3 regions of the Pseudomonas canadensis genome follow, and region 3 is predicted to be linked to each of the others. Evidence: riboswitches for the same ligand, from Rfam matches in the RefSeq annotation. Region 3 holds a riboswitch; each other region holds the start of a gene.
What was found. Region 3 has a riboswitch for cobalamin ahead of RB216_RS10410 (TonB-dependent receptor plug domain-containing protein). Riboswitches for the same ligand answer to the same signal wherever they lie in the genome.
Positions count from the first base shown of each region.

Region 1: another riboswitch for cobalamin. It lies ahead of cobO (cob(I)yrinic acid a,c-diamide adenosyltransferase); the one in region 3 lies ahead of RB216_RS10410 (TonB-dependent receptor plug domain-containing protein).
Region 2: another riboswitch for cobalamin. It lies ahead of RB216_RS19570 (ABC transporter substrate-binding protein); the one in region 3 lies ahead of RB216_RS10410 (TonB-dependent receptor plug domain-containing protein).

Region 1 is NZ_CP133298.1:4,528,820-4,532,207, forward strand. It holds gene RB216_RS20920 (cobyrinic acid a,c-diamide synthase CobB) at 1-653, opposite strand, end outside; gene cobO (cob(I)yrinic acid a,c-diamide adenosyltransferase) at 650-1,261, opposite strand; cobalamin riboswitch at 1,341-1,591, opposite strand; gene RB216_RS20930 (C40 family peptidase) at 1,746-2,282, opposite strand; gene RB216_RS20935 (C40 family peptidase) at 2,427-3,056, opposite strand; gene hda (DnaA regulatory inactivator Hda) at 3,270-3,388, opposite strand, start outside.
Region 2 is NZ_CP133298.1:4,234,680-4,238,067, forward strand. It holds gene RB216_RS19560 (DNA/RNA non-specific endonuclease) at 1-644, shown strand, start outside; gene RB216_RS19565 (hypothetical protein) at 949-1,392, opposite strand; cobalamin riboswitch at 1,496-1,690, shown strand; gene RB216_RS19570 (ABC transporter substrate-binding protein) at 1,792-2,802, shown strand; gene RB216_RS19575 (FecCD family ABC transporter permease) at 2,811-3,388, shown strand, end outside.
Region 3 is NZ_CP133298.1:2,217,704-2,221,091, forward strand. It holds gene RB216_RS10410 (TonB-dependent receptor plug domain-containing protein) at 1-1,401, opposite strand, end outside; cobalamin riboswitch at 1,493-1,696, opposite strand; gene RB216_RS10415 (outer membrane protein) at 1,751-2,200, shown strand; gene RB216_RS10420 (hypothetical protein) at 2,211-3,038, opposite strand; gene RB216_RS10425 (hypothetical protein) at 3,026-3,226, opposite strand; gene RB216_RS10430 (helix-turn-helix domain-containing protein) at 3,348-3,388, opposite strand, start outside.

The sequences.
Region 1 (3,388 bases), 2.3 Mb from region 3:
AAGGCGACTTCGCAACTGCTGCCCAGCGCTTGGGCGGCGGCATCGAGACGTACATCGAGGTCATTCAGTTCGCTCGCCTGCACCAGACCCAAGTGACGGCTAGGCAGTTCGATACCGGTCTCGCGAGACAACGCGCCGTACCAGCGCAGGCCTTCGGTGAGGCTGCCTTCGAGCAATTGCGCATGGCGCAGGGTGCCAACGCGGTTGGCCAGCACGCCGGCGAACGGCAAATCTGGCTGATAACGCGCCAGGCCCAGGGCCAACGCGCCAAAGGTCTGGGCCATGGCGGTGCCGTCAATCACGCCCAAGACAGGCACGCCGAAGTGTCGCGCCAGGTCGGCGCTGGACGGCGTGCCGTCAAACAGGCCCATCACGCCTTCGATCAGGATCAGGTCCGCCTCCCCTGCCGCTTCCCACAGCAAGCGGCGACTTTCCTGCTCGCCCACCATCCACATGTCCAACTGATACACCGGCGCACCGCTGGCGCGTTCGTGGATCATCGGGTCAAGGAAATCCGGACCACATTTGAACACGCGCACCTTGCGCCCCAGGTTGCGGTGCAAACGGGCCAGCGCGGCGGTGACAGTGGTTTTGCCCTGGCCGGACGCCGGTGCGGCGATCAAGACGGCCGGGCAATGACGGGGCTGATTCAAAGTTCGACGCCCTTCTGTGCCTTGATACCGGCCTGGAACGCGTGCTTGAGCATGCCCATTTCGGTGACGGTGTCGCCCATTTCGATCAGCTCAGGCTTGGCGCCACGGCCGGTGACCACCACGTGTTGCATCGGCGGGCGGGCTTGCAGGTCGCTGAGTACCTGGTCCAGGTCGAGGTAGCCGTGCTTGAGGGCGATGTTCAGCTCATCAAGTACGACAAGACCAATAGAAGGGTCCTGCAGCAGCTCGCGGGAAACCGCCCAGGCGGCTTCGGCAGCGGCGATATCGCGCTGGCGGTCCTGGGTTTCCCAGGTGAAGCCTTCACCCATGACATGAAAACGCACTTGCTCCGGGAAGCGGCGGAAGAACAACTCTTCACCGGTGCTGTTACGCCCCTTGATGAACTGCACCACGCCGCACTGCATGCCGTGGCCCATGGCCCGGGCCAGCATGCCGAACGCGGAACTGCTCTTGCCTTTGCCGTTGCCGGTCAACACCAGCAGCAGGCCGCACTCGTTCGGGGAATTGGCGATGCGTTCATCGATCACGGCTTTTTTGCGCAGCATGCGCGCCAGGTGGCGTTCGTCGCGGTCGGGGGAATCGGTCATGGCAGCTCTCCGTTGGGGCTGGACAAAAACGGCGGGCAGGAAAAAGAAAAAACAGACAGCCAAGCATCGCCCACCGTGATGCTGTTGGATGTTGCAGGCCGGTCTCCGGGCTCATGAGTGACGCACGTCTTATAGACACGCAGACCGACGCTGCGCCTTCCCATATCGCGAGCGATACAGTGGCAAAAGGCAGCGTCTTGACTCATTTACCGTTGCGGGGGCAGCGCCGGAATCGCGGCAGCACTGTGTACAAGTGCGCTCACTCACCGGCTTCCCTGTTTCACTCCGTCGACCCATGGGTCACAGAGCACCTGGAACAAGCGGCGAAGGTTAGTGGGTTGGGGGTGGAGCGTCAATTAAACCCACCACAAAACCAATGTGGGAGCGGGCTTGCTCGCGAATGCGGTGTGTCAGTCAGCACATTAACAAACTGACAGACCGCATTCGCGAGCGAGCCCGCTCCCACATTTGGATCTCTGCCAATTCAGGGATTCCGCGCCAGATTCCCCGGTAATACGCGCTTGGCGCTCAGGTAGGCATTCTGCCAATACGCCTTGGACAAGGTGTCCAACTTCACCGTACCGCCGGTTTGCGGCGCGTGCACAAAGCGGCCTTCACCGACGTAGATGCCGGCGTGACTGACCTGTGAACCGCCGCCTGTGGCGAAGAACAGCAAGTCGCCAGTCTGCAGATTTTGCTCGCTGACATCCTGCGCGCGCATCACGATCAGTTCACGGGTGGTACGCGGCAGGGAGATGCCAGCAGCATCGCGGAAGACAAACCCGATCAGGCCGCTGCAATCAAACCCGGAGTCCGGTGTATTGCCGCCCCAACGGTAAGGCGTGCCGACCAGGCCCAGCGCGCGGAAGAGTACGTCTTCAGCCGCAGGCGAGAAATTCTGGGTGGAATAGTTGAACACCGGCTTGGGTTTAACCGCTACAGGCGCGGGCGGTGGACGACTTGCGCAGGCGCTGAGCAGCGCGGCGCAAAGAATAAGGATCAGGCGGGCCGAGGTCGACATGGGCAGAACAATCCTGGTCTGGATGCGGCTTTCGCTGCCGAACGCTGAAAACCAGAACGCGCAAGCAAAGCTCGCGCGAACGGATTACAACAATGTCCAGGGATTCTAGCGCTTACACGTCAAACTTCAAGTATCACTTTAAGTTTACTTGCTAGCGGTAACCGTCGTCGGGGCCATGGCGAGTGCGCGCTTGGCTTCGATGAAAGTTTTGCTCCAGTAGCTATCACCCAGGTTGTCGACTCGGACACCGCCACTGCGACGGCTGCTGGAGTGGATAAACTGGTTATCGCCCAGGTAAATACCGGCATGGCTTACACGACCACGACCCGCTGTACTGAAGAAAAGCAGATCACCCGGCTTGAGGTTGTTGCGCGCGACCAACGGTGCATCCACGTTGATCATTTCGCGGGTGGAGCGCGGCAGATTCATGCCCGCTTCTTCGCGAAACAGGTAGCCGATAAAACCGCTGCAGTCGAAACCTGCTTCAGAGGTGCCGCCGAAACGGTAACGGGTACCGATCAGGGACATGCCGCGTTCGAGGATGCTGTCGGCAAGAACTGGGAGCTGGTAAGGCTTGCTACCGGAGAAATTGGCCAGTTCTTTTTCCGTTGCCAGCTCTTCTTCATAAACAGAAGCAGACTGTGCAGCAACGAATTTTGCCTGATTTTGAACCTGTGGTTTTTGCTGTTCTGCCACCTGTTGAGGGTGGGAGGCGCAACCAAACAACAGGGTAACGAGTGCGAGGGGCACGAGGGGTGCGAAGCGATTTAGCATGGGCACGACCGTGGCTGATATGTAAAGAAGACGAGACTATGCCCTCTATCACATCGATTTGCAAATTCAATCGTGATCTATGTGACTTCTTGTTTGGACTATGACATCTAAGCCCTTAACACCCTATATCTGCCTTTTGCGTAGCCAAACCGGCTCAAACGCAGGTTTTCTGGCGCCTGGAATTTGCCGAAAGCCGTGAAAACAGCTGGCTGGCTACCAACCCAAGGTTTCTTTCAAGAAGGGAATCGTCAGCTTGCGCTGGGCCTGCAAGGAAGCCTGATCGAGCTGTTCGAGCAGGTCGAACAACGCGCTCATGCTGCGCGTACCGCGGG
Region 2 (3,388 bases), 2.0 Mb from region 3:
TGTATGTGGGCGTCAACATCGATGGTGGTCAGCACGTCGACATCATTCGCAGCAACGACACCTGGGCGTATGACGGCCGCCTGCCCATCGATGCGCAGGTGGGCGAAGCGCTGTATGCCAGCAATGGCCTGGATCGCGGCCACCTGGTCCGCCGACAAGACCCCAACTGGGGCGACGAGGCGCAAACCGCCAACTTCGACACCTTCCATTTCACCAACTGCTCGCCGCAGATGAGCGGGTTCAACCAGAAGACCTGGCTGGAGCTTGAAGACTACATCCTCGATAACACCCAACGCTGGAAAGCCCGCGCCACAGTGTTTACCGGCCCGGTGTTCGCCGACGACGACCGCGTGTACCGAGGCGTGCAGATCCCCAAGGCGTTCTGGAAAGTGGTCGCCTACCTCAGCGACAACGGCAAGCCTAGCGCGAGTGCCTACATGATTGACCAGAGCCGCGAACTGGGCCAACTGGACCTGGTGTTCGGCCAACTCAGGACCTACCAGCGCAGCGTAATCCAGATAGAGCGCCTGACCGGCCTGCGCTTCGGCAACCTGGCCGACTACGACGGCTTCAGCAACGAAGAGCGCGCCACCGGCACGCGGATTGAAGCGCTGATACAGGGTCCTGAAGACATTCGACTCTGACCGACGCTTCACATATTGAACTGCGTCACACCCAACGCCAACCACGATGCGAAGCGAGCCGCTCTGGCTCTTGATCTTGATCTGGCTTTTGATCTCAGGCGCCCCGTCAAACACGCTGGCCGAACGCAGGCTTGAGTCCGTGGGTAACCCGGCAGGACGCCGGGTTAGCCGTCAGGCCGCCTTCGCAGGCAAGCCAGCTCCCACATTCTGGATCACGGGAGTAACAGTAAGATTGCAGCCGGCCGTCAAGCTGCCAGCGCCGTACCCCGCGTGGTGTAGATACCTGCGCCCTTTGGCCGCCCCCTCATTGCGCATTGATGTAATGAAACTGCGCCTGCGACTTCTCAACCGCCGCACGCACGTTTTCCTTCTGCGCATCGGTGCCCGAGTAGTAAATCTGCAGACCCTTCAAATCCTGCCCTTCGACGGCTTTGCCGATCACCGCAACGTCGACCGGCGTGCCAGCCCCCATGATTAAAAAGAACACATCGCCCAAGCGCTTGGTATTCAGCAATTCGCCCCTGAGGCTGGCAGCGTTTTGGTCGCCGGCCATGGAAATCGCCAGGGTGTCGCCGAACATACCGCTTTTGGGGATGCTCATCGTGTGCAAGCGAAGCTTGTCTGAGTCGGCCGGCATCGACTTGACATAGGCGGTGGTGGCCTCGTCGAGAATCTGCTGTTCGGATTTACCTTGCGTGGCACAACCGGCCAGGGTGGCGATAAGGACGAGCGCGACAAATGATTTCACGGTGTATTCCTTGTGATAAAGCGATCCATGGGCTGAGCATCATAGGAGCCTCGCCGCCAGAGAGCTACCGTTGAGTTCACGGCCTCCCGTTCAACCGCGTGATCGACTACCATACCGCGCCGGTTCCCGAACGGGACTAATAGGGAATCCGAAGCGCGGTACACCCGTGCCAATCGGAACTGCCCCCGCAACTGTAGGTGCTGAGCCTGCTCCCTGATGCCACTGGACCTTGTCCGGGAAGGCCGGAGCCTGGCGACGACGCATCAGTCAGGAGACCTGCCGGCCCAAGCTCAATTACTAACCGGCGGGGTGTCCGGGAAGGACATTCTTGCTGTCGCTCTCGCAGCGCTTAAGGGTGTATTTCCGAATGGCACGCACGGTTCACTCGGAGATTGCCCCATGCTGCCACGTGTTACCGCCCTGCTCGCTGGCCTGGGTTTCTGTGCCCTGGCCCAGGCCGCGCCCACTCACTATCCGTTGACCGTGGAAAACTGCGGCAGCCACCTCACCTTCCAGCAAGCGCCGGCCCGCAGCGTGACCATCGGCCAGGCCGCCACCGAAATGCTCTACGCCCTGGGCGTGGGCAATAAAGTGGTCGGCACCTCGCTGTGGTTCAACAGCGTACTGCCACAGTACAAAGCGCAGAACGACAGCATCGAGCGCCTGGCCAACAATGAGCCAAGCTTTGAGGCCGTGATCGCCAAACGCCCGCAACTGGTGGCTGCCGAGCTGGAATGGGTGGTCGGGCCGCAAGGCGTGGTTGGCACCCGCGAGCAATTTCATGAGCTGAAGATCCCCACCTACCTGTTGCCTTCGGACTGCGAAGGCAAGGACAACCTGGTCGGCGCCGACGGCACGCGGCTGGAGCCGTTCCGTATCGAAACCATTTATAAAAGCATCAGCCAACTCGCCGAGATCTTCGACGTGCAGGCACGCGGCCAACAGCTGAACGAAGAACTCAAGGCGCGCCTGGCCAAATCCGTCGCCACCGTGCAAAGCAAGGGCCTCAAGCAAGCCAGCGCCTTGGTGTGGTTCTCCAGTTCCGAGATGGCCAGCGACCCTTATGTGGCCGGCCACAAGGGTATTCCGCAATTTATGCTGGAAACCCTCGGCTTGCATAACGTCGTACAGTCCGACGAAGAGTGGCCCGCCGTCGGCTGGGAAACCCTCGCCAAGGCCAACCCGACCGTGCTGGTGATCGCGCGCATGGACCGCCGCCGCTACCCCGCCGACGACCATGAAAAGAAACTCGCCTTCCTGCGCAGCGATCCGGTGACCCGCAACATGGACGCGGTGAAAAACAACCGCATCATCATCCTCGACGCCCTTGCGCTGCAGGCCAGCATCCGCACGTTCGACGGCCTTGAACAACTGGCCACGGCCATCGACGGCTACGATCTGCACCCATGAATACCAGCGTGATCCACACCCTACTCGCCCTGGCCCTGCTATTAGCCGCCGTCCTCGCGGGCGTGGCCATCGGCGAAACCGCCATCTCGCCGCACGTGGTACTGCAGGTACTCGCGAACAAACTGTGGGCCGCCGGTTATGCGCTCGACCCCATCGACGAAGGCGTGGTGTGGAACTACCGCCTCACCCGCGCCCTGATCGCCGCGGCGTGTGGCGCCGGGCTGGCGACGTGTGGCGTGATCCTGCAATCGCTGCTGCGCAACCCGCTGGCCGATCCGTACCTGCTGGGCATCAGCGCCGGCGCCTCGACCGGCGCGGTGCTGGTGGCGTTGATCGGTGTGGGCGGCGGGTTGATTTCGTTGTCGGCGGGCGCGTTTGTCGGCGCCATGGCCGCGTTTGCGCTGGTGATCCTGCTCGCGCGCGCCAGCGGTTCGGCCAGCGGCACCGGCCAGATCATTCTGGCGGGCATTGCCGGGTCGCAGTTGTTCAATGCACTCACCGCGTTCCTGATCACCAAATCCGCCAGTTCCGAACAGGCGCGCGGCATCATGTTCTGGCTGCTCGGCAACCTCAGCGGCGTGCGCTG
Region 3 (3,388 bases):
ATCGATACCCAGCTCGGCGTTGCGGCTTTTCTCCGGCTTGAGGTTGCGGTTGCCGATTTCGTCGCCAGGCTCGTTGACGAACAACTGCTCGGCGTTGGGCAGTTTGTAGGCCGTACCGTATTGGCCGCGCAGGGCCCAGTGGTCGTTGAGGTCGTAGAGGGAGGTGAGCATGCCGACGGTTGCGCTGTCGCCGCCGCTCATGGCTTCATGGCGCACGCCGATGCTGGGGTGCCAGTTGGGCAATGCGTCGATCTGTGGCCGCAACTGCGTATACAGCGCATGGGCCTGGGCCTTGTTGTCGTCGATCACCAGTACATCGTCCTGACCCTTGAACCACTGGTTGTCGCTGCCCACCACCAGCACATGGCCGCCTGGCAATTCAGCCTTGCCTTCGGCTTGCACGCCCCAATCGGTAAAGCCCCAGTAGTCATTGTGATTGCGCACATTGCGGCCGCCATTCGCGGTGTTGTCGATCCGTGTATAACGCGTGTCCCAATCGTTGATATGGCCCTTGACGAAGTAGCTCAAGCGCTCGTTGATCGCCTGTTCGAAAGTGGCCGTGGCGATCTGTTGCACGCGGTCGTTGGTGGTCTTGTAGTTGTTTACCGGCCGCGCGAAATCAAGGTTGGCATCGGCATATTGGTAGAACAGCTCCAGGCGCGAGTCATCGCCAAACGACTGGATGGCCTTGGTGCCTAAGGTGGTCACTTCGTACGAGCGTTTTTTGTCGCTGACGCGGCCGCTGTAGTCGCTGTTGCGAAACGGCTGGTAGCCTTCGGAGGCGTTGCGGCTGACATACGCCAGCAGGCCGAGGTCTCCCCAACCGTTGGTGAAGATCTTCTCGACCCGCGCATCGCCGGTGGTGCCGCCGAAGGTATCGACTCCCAGGTTCACTTCACCGGACGTCTCGCGGGTCTGCGGGCTGCGCGTGACGATGTTGATTACCCCCGATACCGCCTGGGTGCCGAACAGCAGGCTCTGGCCGCCCTTGAGCACTTCGATGCGCTCGATGGCGTTGGCCGGCAGCGTGTCGAGGTACAGGCCGCCATACAGGCGGTTGTTCAGGCGTACGCCGTCGAGCAGGATCAGCGTGTCATCGTTGCGCCCGCCCAGCAGGGAATAGGTGCCGTAGTCGAATGGGCCGTTTTTCGGCGCCACGTAGAGGCCGGGGATGAACATCTGCATCACCCGCGTCACGTCGGCGGCGGGGCCGGCGCGTTCGATCTGTTCGCGGGTGACGATCTCCACTTTGCTGCCGTACTGGGCCATGGCGGCGACGGTGGTGGATTCCACGGAGGGGGCGGAGACGATCTGCTGGTTGAGTACCAGGGTGTTGTCGTCGGCCAGCAACAGGGGGCTGAACAGCGAGCCGAACAAAGGGATCAGGGAACGTCGAATCATAGTCTTCTCGAAAGTATCTTCGCAGAAGCACGCAGGAGAAGGCATCGCGCACACGCCGACACCGGCCCATGCCCGCCCACCGCAGGAGTTTGCCTAACAGAAATTCCAGGCCGGTCTCCGGGCTCTCGCGTATGGATCCCTTCACCTTCCCATGGCGCGCAGGCCACAGTGGTGTGTCGAAGGGGTCACGCGAATACCGTTGCGGGGGCAGCACCGGACTGGCTCAAAGAGCGTACCGGTTTCCCGTTTCACCCCAAGCACGGCGGCAGGGGGCACCTGAAACAGGGCGGCATCTGAACATTCGCATGACCGTTCGTCAACTCCGTCATCCAGGATTCTCAGGCTTTACTTGCCAGCAAGGGGGCGGCGCGGCATCGGCACCGCCCAACTCAATACCCACCTAGCGCTGAACAACAAATTCGAATCTAAGATCAAGTACCTTGGGACCCTGCGCGGTTGCTTCGGTTATGCGTTCGACCACACCCTGGTCTACGGCACGGCTGGTCTGGCCTATGGCGAAACCAGCCAGAACGTCGACATGTTCGGCCCCACAGGCAATACCCAGTTCAGCGACGACCAGAGCCATTTCAAGATGGGTTATACGGTGGGAGCTGGTATCGAACAGGCCATCCCCAAGAACCTGTCGTTCAAGACCGAATACCTGTACTACGACCTGGGTGAAGACAAGCTGAACGTCGCGGTGATTCCGGGCATCGGTGGAGCAGGGACTGGCTATGATTCCAAGTTCAATAACCATGGGCAGATGTTACGCGTCAGGTTGAACTGGAAGTTTGACTGACGTTGGAGCCTCAGGCGCAGAGGCTTTCAGCGTGCATCGGACGCGCGGGGCGGTGTTGATGGAACTCGCCCTGTCGCGGCTTGCGGTTTTTGCGGGTGTGGACCGCGTTCCAGATCGTGAAGTCGAACTGTGTGGCGGAAACGACATTTTCCTGGATCAGTGTGATGGGCGGCGGGGTGGCTGCATTTGAGTAGTGAGTATTCAGCGTGACCTCTAGTGTGTCCTTGTCTCGGTAACCGCTGAGTAGGGGGATTAGCGTGAAGGCATGATCGACACCTTCGGACTCGGTCGGTGTGCCGGCGAACAGTACGATTCCGACATAGACCTTGCGATCGTTCAAGCTGAACATGCACGGCCGGCACTGCGCGATGGACTCTCTCAGCAAAACTCTGAAAGGTGTACCCTCAAGGACACCCAGCGCCAGCAGCGAGTGGAGCTGGACGTCTGTTTCCAGCTGCAATATTTTCTTCTTCGCGCCCACATAGAACGCTGACCAGAAGAAAGGAATAACCAGGGCCGTCAGCCCGACCTGTATCAGGAAAACCCATAGAGTGCCGTTTTTTCCGTTGGCAATATCAAGTTGCACCAATAGCGTGCCCAAGTAGCTGCTGTAGTCTGTTGCAATGACATGACCCATGATCGGGACCGCCTGCTTTGACACTGCCAGGACGGCTGCGGTCAGGAGGGTCGAGACAATCAGGCAAGCCATCCCCATTCTGGCCACCTGCAAATAGAGCAGTTGCCCTTGGAAACGGTGCAGGCGCACATAGAAGAAGGGGTGCCTGATGCAGACCATGTATCCGCTGACCAGTAATGGGACGATGATCAGCAAGCCCATGAATGATCAGCCTCCATTTTGCGTACTTGGTGCAGGGCGTCCTTGTAACCCTGTGACTCCAAGACTTCGGCGGCATCCAAGCCGATGCCTCCGTATACGACTTTCCAGGTTTTACGGGACTTGACCTCTTTCGCACGCTCCCACTCATCCTGGGTCGGCTTCCCAAACAGCAAATGCAATAACGACATGGCGACACCCTCGAAGAGAAGTAGCCATTTTTATAGCAAGGGAGAGGGACCCTAACCATTGATGGCCGCCTTGCCACTGTCGCCAGTTCCCGTAGGAAACGTCTCCATTTGTATGAGCTGCCTAAAATGTCGGCGGTGTAATTACCCAGATCACCACGGTTT